Regions from separate parts of the Anoxybacillus sp. TBDG-1 genome, predicted to be linked through region 1. Evidence: riboswitches for the same ligand, from Rfam matches in the RefSeq annotation. Region 1 holds a riboswitch; each other region holds the start of a gene.

The links. A riboswitch is a leader RNA that binds a small molecule or an ion and turns the genes downstream of it on or off. The one in region 1 is predicted to bind S-adenosylmethionine.
Region 2: another riboswitch for S-adenosylmethionine. It lies ahead of mtnK (S-methyl-5-thioribose kinase); the one in region 1 lies ahead of ACYQY7_RS08695 (methionine ABC transporter ATP-binding protein).
Region 3: another riboswitch for S-adenosylmethionine. It lies ahead of ACYQY7_RS05175 (bifunctional homocysteine S-methyltransferase/methylenetetrahydrofolate reductase); the one in region 1 lies ahead of ACYQY7_RS08695 (methionine ABC transporter ATP-binding protein).

The regions. Positions count from the first base shown of each region.
Region 1 covers NZ_JBTZSY010000024.1:19,952-24,879, reverse strand. The annotation lists gene ACYQY7_RS08705 (MetQ/NlpA family ABC transporter substrate-binding protein) at 1-286, opposite strand, end outside; gene ACYQY7_RS08700 (methionine ABC transporter permease) at 304-972, opposite strand; gene ACYQY7_RS08695 (methionine ABC transporter ATP-binding protein) at 962-1,990, opposite strand; SAM riboswitch class I at 2,062-2,167, opposite strand; gene ACYQY7_RS08690 (O-acetylhomoserine aminocarboxypropyltransferase/cysteine synthase family protein) at 2,624-3,916, opposite strand; gene ACYQY7_RS08685 (sterol-binding protein) at 3,981-4,280, opposite strand; gene ACYQY7_RS08680 (thioredoxin family protein) at 4,410-4,712, opposite strand; gene ACYQY7_RS08675 (toprim domain-containing protein) at 4,690-4,928, opposite strand, start outside.
Region 2 covers NZ_JBTZSY010000017.1:19,742-24,669, reverse strand. The annotation lists gene ACYQY7_RS07005 (aminotransferase class I/II-fold pyridoxal phosphate-dependent enzyme) at 1-458, opposite strand, end outside; gene ACYQY7_RS07000 (carbon-nitrogen family hydrolase) at 559-1,353, shown strand; SAM riboswitch class I at 1,441-1,540, shown strand; gene mtnK (S-methyl-5-thioribose kinase) at 1,610-2,779, shown strand; gene mtnA (S-methyl-5-thioribose-1-phosphate isomerase) at 2,790-3,821, shown strand; gene ACYQY7_RS06985 (methyl-accepting chemotaxis protein) at 3,866-4,928, opposite strand, start outside.
Region 3 covers NZ_JBTZSY010000011.1:49,698-54,625, reverse strand. The annotation lists gene ACYQY7_RS05185 (BMP family lipoprotein) at 1-655, opposite strand, end outside; gene ACYQY7_RS05180 (YajQ family cyclic di-GMP-binding protein) at 823-1,314, shown strand; SAM riboswitch class I at 1,405-1,507, shown strand; gene ACYQY7_RS05175 (bifunctional homocysteine S-methyltransferase/methylenetetrahydrofolate reductase) at 1,575-3,422, shown strand; gene metH (methionine synthase) at 3,415-4,928, shown strand, end outside.

The DNA of each region.
Region 1 (4,928 bases):
TCATTTGCGCTTCTAAATAAGGAATGTGTTGGAAATAGTTCGCATCTAACTCTTTATCCGCTAACGCTTTGTTCGGTAATACGTAGTCTTGGAATGTCACAATTTCTAATTCAATTCCTTTTTCTTTTAAAATCGGTTTTGCTTGTTCTAAAATTTCCGCATGTGGCACGTTTGATGCCCCAACAACAAGCTTATTCGTTTTTTCTTCCGCACCTTCGCTGTTTCCGCAAGCAGCAAGTGCTAATACAACAACTGTAGCAACAAGTAAAGAGATCCATTTTTTCATCTGTTTCTTCCTCCTTTTTATCGTTTATCTATTTTAGAAGTGACAAAGTCACCAATAAACTGAATAATGAAGACAATGACTAAAATGAGCACTGTTGCAACGAACGTGACGTCGTTATTGTTGCGTTGAAATCCTTCTAAATACGCTAAGTTTCCAAGCCCCCCAGCCCCAACAACTCCTGCCATCGCTGTGTAACCAACGAGCGCGATCGCAGTTACCGTAATCCCGGATACAAGGGCAGGGAGCGCTTCTGGAAGAAGTACTTTCCAAATAATTGTTGTTGTCGTCGCTCCCATCGCTTTTGCCGCTTCAATGACACCTTTATCAATTTCACGAAGCGCAATTTCAACCATGCGTGCATAAAACGGCGCGGCACCAATAATTAGTGCAGGCAACGCGGCATTTGCCCCAAGAATTGTACCGACAACAAGCTTTGTAAACGGGATGAGCAAAATAATTAAAATAATGAACGGGATGGAGCGGAAAATGTTGACGAACGATGCAATCACACCGTTAACCAAACGATTTTCCCATATATTTCCCTTAGACGTTAAAAACAGCAACAATCCGAGCAAAATACCGAGCACAAACGTCGCTGCTACGGAGATACCCGTCATATACAACGTTTCCATCGTTGCCGCCCATATTTTATCCCAAACGATGTTCGGAAATAGTTCATTGGACATTCGCCAACACCTCCACTTCAACTTCTTGCTGGCGAATAAAAGCGAGCGCTTGCTCAATTTCTTCATTCGCACCGTCTAAATGAATGAACAACACCCCATATGAACCATGATGCGTCTGCGAAATTTTCCCTTGTAAAATATTCACGTTTAAATCAAATTGGCGAATGAGTTGCGTGATGAGCGGTTGCTCAGTCGCTTCGCCGACAAACGTAAGCTGAACGACTTTTCCATTCGGATAACGTTCAAGAAGATGCAACATCGCCTCTTTCGTCTCCTCCGGCTCCGTCACTTGTTGGACGAATCGTTTCGTAATCGGTTGTTCTGGCTTACGGAACACGTGAAGCACTTCGCCCATTTCGACAATTTTTCCGTTTTCCATTACCGCTACACGATCACAAATTTTACGAATAACGTGCATTTCGTGTGTAATTAATACAATCGTTAAACCGAGACGTTTGTTAATGTCAACAAGCAAATCTAAAATTGAATCGGTCGTTTGTGGATCAAGCGCCGACGTTGCTTCGTCACATAATAACACTTTCGGGTTGTTCGCTAATGCGCGCGCAATGCCGACACGCTGCTTTTGTCCTCCGCTCAGTTGTGACGGATACGCATGTTCTCTTCCTTGCAAACCAACGAGTTGAATGAGCTCATCGACACGCTTCATCCGTTCCTCTTTCGGCACACCCGCAATTTCTAACGGGAAAGCAATATTTTCACGCACTGTTCGCGACCAAAGTAAATTAAAATGTTGGAAAATCATCCCGATTTGCTGACGCGCTTGTCGTAATTGTTTCCCACTAATTTTCCCCATATCTTTCCCATCAACAATCACTTCACCGCTCGTCGGCTTTTCTAATCCATTTAATAGCCGAATGAGCGAACTTTTTCCTGCTCCACTATAACCGATGATGCCGAAAATTTCCCCTTGTTCGATATGCAAGTTTACACGATCAACCGCCGTCACATGCCCACTTGCTGCTTTGTATACTTTCGTTACGTTTGATAAAGTAATCATGCTGTCACCTTCCTTCCATGAAAAAAGCCTTTCTGCTCAAGAGAACAGAAAGGCGTCATCATCCATTCTGTCTCTTATCTCTCAAAGCAAACGCTTTGTGTGAATTGGCACCATTTCAGCAGCGCTGACGGTTGCCGGGTTTCATCGGGCACATCCCTCCACCTCTCTTGATAAGAGCGCGTTCAAACACTTTATTCAGTTAACGTTTTAATACACTTAAGAAACTTTTTAAACTACGAATGTGAGTATATCATCGAAAGAAGGACAGTGTCAATAACATTTTTTTAACTATTTTAGCCACACAATGAGATGAACCGAATATATAACATAGTCAATCATTACTTTTCGGATGTCAAGCGACGAACAATAAACTGTTTTGTTTTACGGAAATGTTTACGGAAATGCAAGGGGCTCATCCAAGATGTACTCACGCCTCTAGATCAGCCCCCACAGTTTAAAAAATGAAGTTAAACGCTTTACGAATTATATAATGAACACTTTAATTATATTCTTCTTCTATTTTCGAAAAATTAGAGGTTTTGTCACGAACAGGAGCGGTCGCTCAAACGCTACGATTGCAACTCATAATAATGAAAGGTGCTAGTCGGAATATATAACTAGCACCTTTCATGCCTACACTTGCGAATATACGGAACGGACACCTGTCGCCGCTTCAATCGCTTGTTCTAAGTCTTCGATTAAATCCTCTACATTTTCAATACCAATAGATAAACGAATCATATCTTCTGTTACACCAGATGCTTGTAAATCTTCCATGCTTAGTTGTTGATGCGTCGTGCTTGCTGGATGAATAATTAAACTTTTCGCATCTCCAACGTTTGCCACATGCGACCAAAGCTTCACATTGTTAATAAGTGCAGCTCCTGCTTCCCTTCCTCCTTGAATGCCAAAAACGACGACTGCTCCCGCCCCTTTTGGCATATATTTTTTCGCTAGCTCTTTTGCTGGGTGATTGTCATGTTCAGGGTACAACACCCAATTGACTGCTGGATGTTTGTCTAAATACTCAACAATTTTTCTCGTGTTTGCAATATGTTCTTTCATGCGTACGTGTAACGTTTCAATCCCTAAATTAAACTGAAATGCGTTGAACGGGCTAATCGCTGGTCCTAAATCACGTAACAACTGCACACGTGCTTTCACAATATACGCTGCCGCTCCGATGTCTGCATAGATGAGGTTATGATAGCTCGGATCTGGTGTCGTAAACGATGAAAACTTTGGCGAATTCCAATCAAAATTTCCACCATCGACAATGATGCCTCCTAGCGTCGTCCCGTTGCCAAGCAACCATTTCGTCGCAGAATGAACGACAATGTCTGCTCCATGTTCAATCGGACGGCAAAGATAAGGCGTCGCAAACGTATTATCAATAATGAGCGGAATGCCTGCTTCGTGAGCAACCTCCGCAACCGCCTCAATATCTAACACGTGCAAGCTCGGATTGCCGATCGTTTCCGCAAAAATAGCTTTCGTTTTCGGTGTAATCGCAGCGCGGAAATTTTCTGGGTCAGCTGGATCGACAAAATGAGTTGTAATGCCGTATTTCGGTAACGTATTTGCAAACAAATTGTACGTCCCTCCATACAGCGTAGAAGCAGAAACGATGTCATCTCCTGCTTGAGTGACGTTTAAAATGGCCATCGTAATCGCCGCCATGCCGCTCGCTACCGCTAAAGCTCCTACACCGCCTTCGAGCTTAGCCACTCGTTCTTCAAATACAGTAACCGTCGGATTGTGAATGCGTGTATAAATGTACCCCGCTTCTTTTAATGCAAATAAATTGGCCGCATGCTCTGTGCTATCAAACAAATACGCATTTGACTGATAAATCGGTACCGCACGCGCTTTCGTTACCGGATCGGTTTGTAGTCCCCCGTGCACAGCAATCGTCTCAAATTTCATCGTTTCTCCCCCTGATCGAATAATTGTTGAATATTTTGAATTTTAACACGATAAAAATAGCTCGTCAATGAACAAGATCGTACGGTTTCGCAAGAAAAAAGATCGATTCTAACAATAAAATGTGACGAAACGATGCTGTGACGGATAATTCATTTAACCGAAGCTGTTGTTGGAGTTTTAACGAACCTTTTAATAATGACATGATCGCTTGTGCTGAACCACGAATCGTAATCATTCGCTCCGAATTTACTTCTTCAACACGACGAATACCTTCTTTTGATACGCACAATAATACTTGCCTGCCTTCCCATTGCAATTGAATATATAAACAGTCACTCGGCAAAATCGGTGTTAACATGTTCATTCGACCGCCCCCATCCCATATTTTTCATATTCCATTGTTTCCATATGAAGACGAGTAGTTCCTGCTATAAACGATCGACAAATGTCTTCTTTCCTCGTCAATTTCCCAAGAAATATGTCGAAAGCTGGCTTATTCAGCCAGCTTTCGCAACGTTTCATATAAGTATGGAACCGAATGAAAAGCATATATTTTTTGGACAAGTTGGTCATGTTGAAAAATAAGTAAGCAAGGAACGCTTTCAATGCACCACTCAACCGCTTTGTCCGGCACATAGTTTAAATCTTGACGCTCAAATGTAACGGTTGGCAATAACTGTTCAAGTACATCAACCATTCGACTTGCCACTTGACACGTGCCACATAATGGTGCATACATATAGACAACTTTCACGACAATCTCACACAACTTTCTATAAATATTGTGCGTGTACATCGATGTTTGCACTCAATAATACAACCGCAATGTGATGCTTCGGAGCAGCTGCCACTTCACGATACATTTTATCAATATATAAATGCTCAGCTTGCGGAAACTCACGGCGAAGTTGACGACGCAACTTTTCCCCTGCTTCATCGGAATCAACTAAAATGTACACATCTTTATCGTACAAAGCATCGATTAATTCATCAAGTTTGGCGGTGCCGAGCG
Region 2 (4,928 bases), on a different contig from region 1:
CTGTTTTCCGCCCGCAACGGCATCATTTCCATGCGCGCCCGCGCAAGCACGACCCCCGACCAATAGTCTGGATAACCGGGATCGGGAACGAGTACGACATCGCCCGGGTTTAATAAACAAAGCGGCATTTCGACAAGCCCTGCTTTTCCGCCAAATAAAATGGCGACTTCTTTTTCTGGATCAATCGTCACCCCGTATTCGCGTTCGTAAAACGTAGCGACCGCCTCTTTTAAAAACGAATAGCCGCGAAACGGCGAATATTTATGATACATCGGCTTTGCCACCGCCTGTTGCATCGCGCGCACAATATGTGCAGGCGTCGGCTGATCGGGATTTCCTTGTCCGAGATTAATGACATCGCGCCCTTCAGCGATGACCGCCTGTACGTTTTGCACGAGCGAGGCGAAAAATTGCTTCGGTAGTTGTTGTAACACGTTTGATTGTGGAAATATATTCATTTTTTTCACACCTACTTCACAAAAAGGTTGAAATTCTAGTCAAGTATCATATATCGTAAAAATCAAAATGTAAAGAAAATTTTTTGTTGAGGTGAATGATATGAACATCGCTTGCATACAAATGGACATTGCGTTTGGAACACCCGAAAAAAATAAACAAACCGCCTTGCGCTACATCGAACAAATCGCTCGTGACGTTGACGTCGTCGTTTTGCCTGAACTATGGACGACAGGCTATGATTTAACGAGGCTTGCTCGTATTGCCGATGAAAACGGGGAAGAAACAAAAGCGTTTCTTTCCGAACTTGCCCGCACGTACGATGTACATATCGTCGGCGGATCGGTCGCGAAAAAAACGAACGAACGAATGACAAATACGATGTATGTCGTCAACCGAAACGGCGACGTCGTTGGCGAATATAGTAAACTTCATTTGTTCCAATTGATGGATGAGCATTTGTATTTGCAAGCTGGAGAAACGATGGGGCTATTTTCGCTCGATGAAACGACGTGCGCCGGCGTCATTTGTTACGACATTCGTTTTCCAGAATGGATTCGCGCGCATGCGCTGCATGGTGCAGAAGTATTATTTGTCGTTGCGGAATGGCCGCTTTCTCGCCTTCATCATTGGCGTACGCTATTAACGGCGCGGGCGATCGAAAATCAATGTTACGTCGTCGCTTGCAACCGCTCGGGAAAAGACCCGAACAACGTGTTTGCTGGACATTCGCTGATCATTGATCCGTGGGGAAACGTGCTTGTTGAAGGGGACGAACAAAAAGGGATCATTGCGGCGAATATTGACATAAACGAAGTGCAACATGCGCGCGGGCACATCCCGATTTTTTCCGATCGTCGCCCAGATGTGTATAAAATTTTTGAAAAAAAGGATTGACAAACGAGCATAAAGCGATGTATGATTCGAATCAAGCGAATTCACGAAACGTTTTCACTGTTTAGAACATTCAAATAACGATAAACACTCTTATCAAGAGCAGGTGGAGGGACGAGCCCGATGAAGCCCGGCAACCGGCGATGACGCACGGTGCTAATTCTTGCAGCAGTAGGCTGAGAGATAAGAGGTGCGAAGCAAACTTCAAACCTCTTTCGTTCAGCGAAAGAGGTTTTTTATTTTGGGAGGAGGCATGTGTATGTACGAACCATTGACAGAACAAAAAGCGATTGCTCTTGCTGTTCGTTTAGGGCTATTTGGGGAAGATGCGCTTCTTTCTAGCGAAGAAATTGGTGATGGGAACTTAAATCTCGTCTTTCGCATCGTCAACGAACGAACAAACGACAGCATCATCATTAAACAAGCGTTGCCGTATGCAAAAGTCGTTGGCGAAAGCTGGCCGCTGACATTAAAACGGGCAACAATTGAAAGCCAAGCGTTGCGCACGTTCGCGAGCTACGTCCCTCACTATGTTCCGAAAGTGTACTATTCCGATGAGACATTAGCTATTACGGTGATGGAAGATTTATCGCATTTACAAATTGCACGCCGCGGGCTGATCGAGGGAAAAACGTTCCCGCGTTTATCGGAACATATTGGCGAATTTGTCGCCAAAACGGCGTTTTACACGTCGGACTTTGGCATGAATCAACAACAAAAAAAGAAGCTCGTACAACAGTTTACAAATCCAGAGCTATGTAAAATTACAGAAGATCTCGTCTTTACTGATCCGTTTTTTGACCACGACACGAACAACTTTGAAACAGAGCTTCGTGCGGATGTCGAACAACTTTGGCAGGATGACGTATTAAAACGCGAAACAGCGAAATTAAAACGGCTTTTTTTAACAAAGGCAGATGTGTTGCTTCATGGCGATTTACATACGGGAAGCATTTTCGCAAGCGACGAGGAAACGAAAGTGATCGATCCGGAATTTGCGTTTTACGGTCCGATCGGCTTCGATTTAGGGCAATTTTTTGCTAATTTACTATTAAACGCCCTTTCTCGTTATGAACGTGACCGCAAACCGCTTTTTGCTCATATTGAAAACACATGGGACGTGTTTACCCGCACGTTTGCTGAGCTTTGGCGCGAAAGCAACGAACCGTATGCGCACACATGTGGCGTGCTTGATGACATCATAAGCGATGCGCTCGTTGAGGCGATCGGCTTTGCGGGCTGTGAAGTCATTCGCCGGACGATCGGGTTGGCGCATGTGGCGGATCTTGATGAATTGCCGCTTGAACACCGACTCCACGCAAAACGCCATGCCCTTCGTCTCGGTCGTGAGCTCATCGTGCAGCGAAACACATTGACGATGAAAGACTTGAAACATCTTGTACAACAAACGGTGCATGTCAACAGCTAGGAGGAACAAAATGAAATCGGTACAATGGCACGATACACATATTACGATTTTAAACCAACAAGCGTTGCCTCATAAGACTGAATATTTAGAATTAAAAAACATAAAAGACGTATGGGACGCGATCGTGACGTTAAAAGTGCGCGGGGCACCAGCAATCGGCATGACTGCCGCCTACGGTTTAGCACTTGCGGCGAAATCATATGAAACCGATGACTTAGCGACATTTCATACCGAACTAAAACGCGACCGTGAATATTTAGCGAGCTCGCGTCCGACCGCCGTCAATTTATTTTGGGCGCTTGATCGGCTTATGAAAAGCGTCGCGCAAGCAAAATCCGTCAACGAAGCGAAAACGACGCTTATTCATGAAGCGATTTGCATACAAATCGAAGATGAAGACGTATGCCGTCGCATCGGCGAACATGCCCTTTCCTTGTTTCAAGACGGCGACTGTATCATGACGATTTGCAATGCTGGGGCGATTGCCACAGCCCGTTACGGCACCGCGCTTGCGCCGTTTCATTTAGCGAAAGAAAAAGGCATGTCGCTTCATGCGTACGCTTGCGAAACACGACCGGTGTTACAAGGAGCAAGACTAACCGCATGGGAACTATCCGAAGCTGGTGTTGATGTGACGCTCATTACAGATAACATGGCGGCACAAACAATGAAAGCAAAGCACATTTCCGCTGTCATCGTCGGGGCGGATCGCATTGCCGCCAACGGCGATACAGCAAACAAAATCGGCACGTTCGGCTTAGCCATTTTAGCGAAAGCGTTCAACATTCCGTTTTACGTCGCCGCTCCGCTATCGACGATCGACTTACAGACGAAAACAGGCGACGACATTCCGATTGAAGAGCGACCGAAAGAAGAAGTCACACATATCGCTGGCGTGCGCATCGCGCCAGATGTGAACGTCTACAATCCGGCATTTGATGTCACACCGCATGAACTCATTACCGGCATCATTACCGAAAAAGGCATCATCTTTGGCGACTACGAAACGAAACTGCCGACATTATTTGAGAAGCAATTTTAATTTTCGCACTTGCGTTGTCCCATATGGTCAAAAAATAACCCACCTTATGCGAGGTGGGTTTCAAACGTTCGTTCTTTTTCTATTTTTTCAATTAATTCGTCAATAAAACGAATCACTTCTGCAGATGCTTGCTCAAGTTCGATCAGTTGCGCTTCGGCACCTTTTATATCCCCTTTGGCGTACGCTTCCGCCGCTTTTTTCGCCGCTGCGTGCACTTTCTCGTGCGGGGCGTTTAACTTTTCGTACGCTGGCGTGCCTTGCAGTTGTTTTTTCGTTTGTTCATCAAAGTACCATTTTCCTAATCGGCATTGATGGTGAGAGGCGACATCTTCCGGGCGAACGTTCTCGTAGCCAACAATCATATTGTAAATGCGCCATTTCCATAATAAATGGTCTGTTTTTGCTAAATGCAATAGCGCTTTCGCAGATAGTTTCACGCTATTTTCATTTACCATATTTAAACGGAAACGGTCGATCGCTTGACTTAATGCATGAACTGTCTTTCCTGTTTTTTCACCAAGCTCGCGCACGTATTCCGTCAATGAAGCAATGGATGACATACGGCTTGCGATTTCATCGACGGCAGCGGCTTGCTCTTCAGCAATCGCGGCGTTCGTATTTGTGCTATCTTGAATGTCTCCCATAGCAGATACAATTTCTTGTAAAAGCGGCATCGCTTCTTGTGCTTGATGGACCGCTTGGCGAATCGTTGATGACGTGGAATAAATGGCTGATGATACTTCGGAGGAAATGGCGCGCAATTCTCCGACGTTTCGCTGCACTTCACCGAGCGATTGTACCGTATGGTCAGCGAGTTTGCGAATTTCTTCTGCGACGACCGAAAACCCTTTTCCGTATTCCCCAGCACGTGCTGCTTCAATCGATGCATTTAACGCTAACAAATTCGTTTGATCTGCAATCCCGTTAACGAGCTGCATCACTTTTTCAATCGCGCTTAAATGTTGTTGTAAATGTTCAAAACGGTCAACCATATTCGTAAATTGTTCAGACGTTTCAATAATTTCTCCGAACGCTTCCGTCATCATTTGTTGCCCTTTTTCTGCCCGTTCAACCGATGTCGTCGTTTTTTCAGCGATCACTGTCGCC
Region 3 (4,928 bases), on a different contig from region 1:
CAGCCGCCGCATACAACACATCCGCACCAGTAGCAATCATTTGTTTTGCGATTTGTGCCCCAAGCTTGTCATCGCCGAAATTTCCTGCGTACACTTCTTGCACGTTTGCTTCTGGCTTCACCGCTTTTACCCCTTGAATAAAGCCGTTCGCAAACTTACGGATTAATGGCACATCCGCTCCTCCAACGAAGCCGACGTTGTTCGTTTTCGTCAACATTCCTGCAACAACGCCAGCTAAAAAGCTTCCTTCATCTTCTTTAAACGTAATGGACGTAATGTTTGGAAGGTCAGATACCGCATCAATTAATATAAATTGCTGTTTCGGATATTTTTTTGCGACTTTTTCTAAATCTTGTTGCACCATAAAACCGAGTCCGATGACGAGATCGTTCCCTGCTTCAACGAGCTCCGTTAGCCCTTTCTCATACGTCCCTGTTTCTTTTAACTCGCGATATTCAAAAAAGATGCCGAGCTCATCTCTCGCTTTCATTAATCCTTGGAACGCTGAATCGCTAAACGACTGATCACCAAGTCCGACGTCCGACAACATAATACCAATTTTGACACGCTCTTTCGGCTGAAAGGAGCTCGTTTGTGAACACCCCGCGGCAATCAACAAAACAACTGCCATCATGAGTGAAATTATTTTTTTCATAAAATTCCCTCATCTCCTTATCTTTCGATCAAATCCTACTTCGTTTATTATATCGACATGATTCGACGATTTGTTTACTTTTTATATATAAAGATTTTGTAAAGTTGTTCATATGCCAACAATCGACTATAATGGAAGCACAACGAATTCATATTGAGGTGATCATTATGTCAAAAGAAAGTTCATTTGATATTGTGTCAAAAGTCGATTTGTCGGAAGTAACAAACGCCGTCAACATCGCGTTAAAAGAAATTCAAAACCGCTATGATTTTAAAGGAAGCAAAAGCGACATTTCACTTGAAAAAGATGAGCTCGTTTTAATTTCTGACGATGAATTTAAACTTGAACAACTCAAAGATGTGCTCATCGGCAAGCTCATTAAGCGCGGTGTGCCGACGAAAAACATTCAATACGGAAAAGTTGAACCTGCTTCTGGCGGAACGGTGCGCCAACGTGCCAAACTCGTCCAAGGCATCGACAAAGACAACGCGAAAAAAATTAACACGATCATTAAAAATACAGGCTTAAAAGTAAAAAGTCAAATTCAAGAAGATCAAATTCGCGTCAGCGGCAAAAGTAAAGATGATTTGCAAAAAGTGATCGCCGCCATTCGCGAAGCAGACTTGCCAATCGACGTCCAATTCGTCAACTATCGTTAAGAAGGCGCTTTGCCTTCTTTTTCTTTTCCGATTAAAAATAGTTGAATATTTCTAAAAAATCAGTTACATTTATGAGTAACTTCATACAACATCTTATCGAGAGAAGGGGAGGGACTGGCCCGATGAACCTTCAGCAACCTGACGATCGTCAAGGTGCTAAGTCCAGACAAGCGATTCGCTTGGAAGATAAGAAGAAGCGCCCAACGTCTTCTTCTTATGAAGAAGACGTTTTAGTTTGAAAAGGAAACGGAGGAATGGATGTGGGATTGTTAGATGATTTAAAAGAACGCATCGTCATCGCAGATGGAGCGATGGGAACGTTATTATATGCGCACGGCATTGATCGTTGCTTTGAAGAATTAAACGTCACAAAACCTAAAGAAATTATCCATATTCACGAAGCGTATATTGATGCAGGAGCTGAAGTGATCCAAACAAACACATATGGTGCTAACTATGTGAAACTCGCCCGCTACGGCTTGCAAGATGATGTAAAAGAAATCAATAAAGCGGCTGTCCAACTTGCCAAAAAAGCGGCAAAAGGACGCGCCTACGTGCTCGGTACGATCGGAGGATTGCGCAGCACAAACAAAAGCACGATTTCACTTGAAGAAGTGAAACGGACGTTTCGTGAACAGCTGTATGTTTTGTTAAACGAAGAAGTTGACGGACTTTTACTTGAAACGTATTACGATTTCGAAGAATTACAAACCGTTCTTTCCATCGCTCGTAAAGAAACGACGTTGCCGATCATCGCCCACGTCACGCTTCATGACATTGGCGTCTTGCAACAAGGTATGCCGCTTGCTGAAGCGCTTTATCAATTAGAACAACTTGGCGCCGATGTCGTCGGCTTAAACTGCCATCTCGGTCCATATCATATGTTGCGCTCGCTCGAAGAAGTGCCGATTCCAACGCGCGCCTTTTTATCGGTGTACCCGAACGCGAGCTTGCCGCAATATCGCGACGGACGATTCATTTACGAAACGAGCGAACAATATTTTGAAGAAACGGCTCGTGCGTTTCGTGATCAAGGGGTACGGCTCATCGGCGGCTGTTGCGGCACAACGCCAAAACATATTGCCGCGATTGCTCGCGCCCTTCCCGACCGCACACCTGTATATAAAAAAGAAGTGAAACAACGGCATACAATTGTCGTTCAAGAAGCAGAACAAACGAAACAACCTTCCCTTGCCGACATTGCACGCACGCGACGTTCAATTATCGTCGAGCTCGATCCGCCAAAAAAACTCGGCTTAACGAAATTTTTAGAAGGCGCAAAAGCATTAAAAGAAGCACGTATTGACGCGCTAACGCTTGCCGACAACTCGCTTGCGACGCCTCGCATTAGCAACGTCGCTGTCGGAACGATCGTCAAACAACAACTAAATATACGCCCGCTCATTCATATTACGTGCCGTGACCGCAACTTAATCGGCTTGCAGTCGCATTTAATGGGGCTTCATACGCTCGGCATAACCGATGTACTCGCTTTAACAGGCGACCCGTCCAAAGTCGGCGATTTTCCAGGCGCGACGTCCGTATACGATTTATCATCGTTTGACCTCATTTCGTTAATTCGGCAATTTAACGAAGGGCTTTCGTATTCAGGCAAACCGCTCGGACAAAAAACGAATTTTTCCATCGCTGCAGCCTTTAACCCGAACGTGCGCCACTTAGATAAAGCGGTCAAGCGGCTAGAGAAAAAAATTGAATGCGGGGCGCACTACTTTTTAACACAGCCGCTGTATAGCGAAAAACAAATCGAAGACGTATATGAAGCGACAAAACATGTACCAACGCCGATTTACATTGGCATTATGCCGATTACAAGCGCGCGAAACGCTGACTTTTTACATCATGAAGTGCCAGGCATTACGCTGTCAGACGACATTCGTGCCCGCATGGCTGCGTGCGCCAACGATCCTGTTCAATCAACAAAAGAAGGCTTGGCAATCGCCAAATCACTCATCGATGCAGCATTCGATTTATTCCAAGGCATTTATTTAATTACACCATTTTTACGTTACGACATGACAGTCGAACTCGTTCGCTACATCCATGAAAAAGAGCGGCTCACAAAAGAAAGGACGGTTTATCATGGCTAGTTTATTTGAACAGCTTGAGAAAAAAATTTTAATTATTGACGGTGCGATGGGAACGATGATTCAAGCAGCAAACTTGACAGCGGAAGATTTTGGCGGTGAAGCGTACGAAGGATGTAACGAATATTTAACGCTCACTGCTCCACACGTCATTTCTCACATTCATGAAGCGTATTTTGCCGCAGGAGCAGACATCGTTGAAACGAATACGTTCGGAGCGACACGCATCGTCTTAGACGAATACAACCTCGGCCATTTGGCGCTTGAATTAAATATCGAAGCCGCTAAACTCGCGAAACTCGCGGCAGAAAAATATGCGACGACTGCACACCCGCGCTTTGTCGCTGGATCGATGGGTCCGACGACAAAAACGCTGTCCGTTACAGGCGGAGCAACGTTTGCTGAACTTGTTTCTTCCTACGAAGAACAAGCGCGTGGCTTACTGCTTGGCGGTGTCGATTTGTTGTTATTAGAAACGTGCCAAGATACGTTAAACGTGAAAGCAGCTTTTCTCGGCATAACCGAAGCGTTCAAAACGGTCGGAAAGCAAGTGCCGCTTATGATTTCCGGAACAATTGAACCGATGGGAACGACGCTTGCGGGGCAAACGATCGAATCGTTTTTTATTTCGATCCAACATATGAAACCATTTGCGGTCGGTTTAAACTGCGCAACGGGTCCTGAATTTATGACCGATCATTTGCGCTCGCTCGCTTCATTAGCAAACACCGCCGTCAGCTGTTATCCAAACGCTGGGCTTCCTGACGAAGAAGGACATTATCACGAAACGCCGGACATGCTCGCGAAAAAAATTCGCCAATTTGCCGAAAAAGGATGGTTAAATATCGTCGGCGGCTGTTGCGGCACGACGCCGGAACATATTCGCGCCATTGCCGAAGCCGTTCGCGACATCCCACCGCGCACGATTCCGAAGCAGTTTGCGATGCACGCCGTCTCTGGCATCGATGCGCTCATTTACGACGAAACGATGCGCCCGCTTTTTGTCGGAGAACGGACGAACGTCATCGGTTCGCGCAAATTTAAGCGACTCATTGCGGAAGGAAAATATGAAGAAGCGGCAGAAATTGCCCGTGCCCAAGTAAAAAACGGGGCGCACGTCATCGACATTTGTTTAGCTGACCCTGACCGCGATGAAAAAGAAGATATGGAGCGATTTATTCAACAAGTCGTGAAAAAAGTGAAAGTGCCGCTCGTTATCGACTCGACAGATGAAAACGTCATCGCCTGTGCATTATCGTACTCGCAAGGAAAAGCGATCATTAACTCCATTAATTTAGAAGACGGAGAAGAGCGGTTTGAAAAAATTGTTCCACTTCTTCATCAATACGGGGCTGCGGTCGTCGTCGGCACGATTGACGAACAAGGGATGGCGATTGACGCGAAACGAAAGCTGGACATCGCCCTTCGTTCATACGATTTGCTTGTCAACAAATACGGTATTTCACCGCACGACATTATTTTCGATCCGCTCGTTTTTCCGATCGGTAC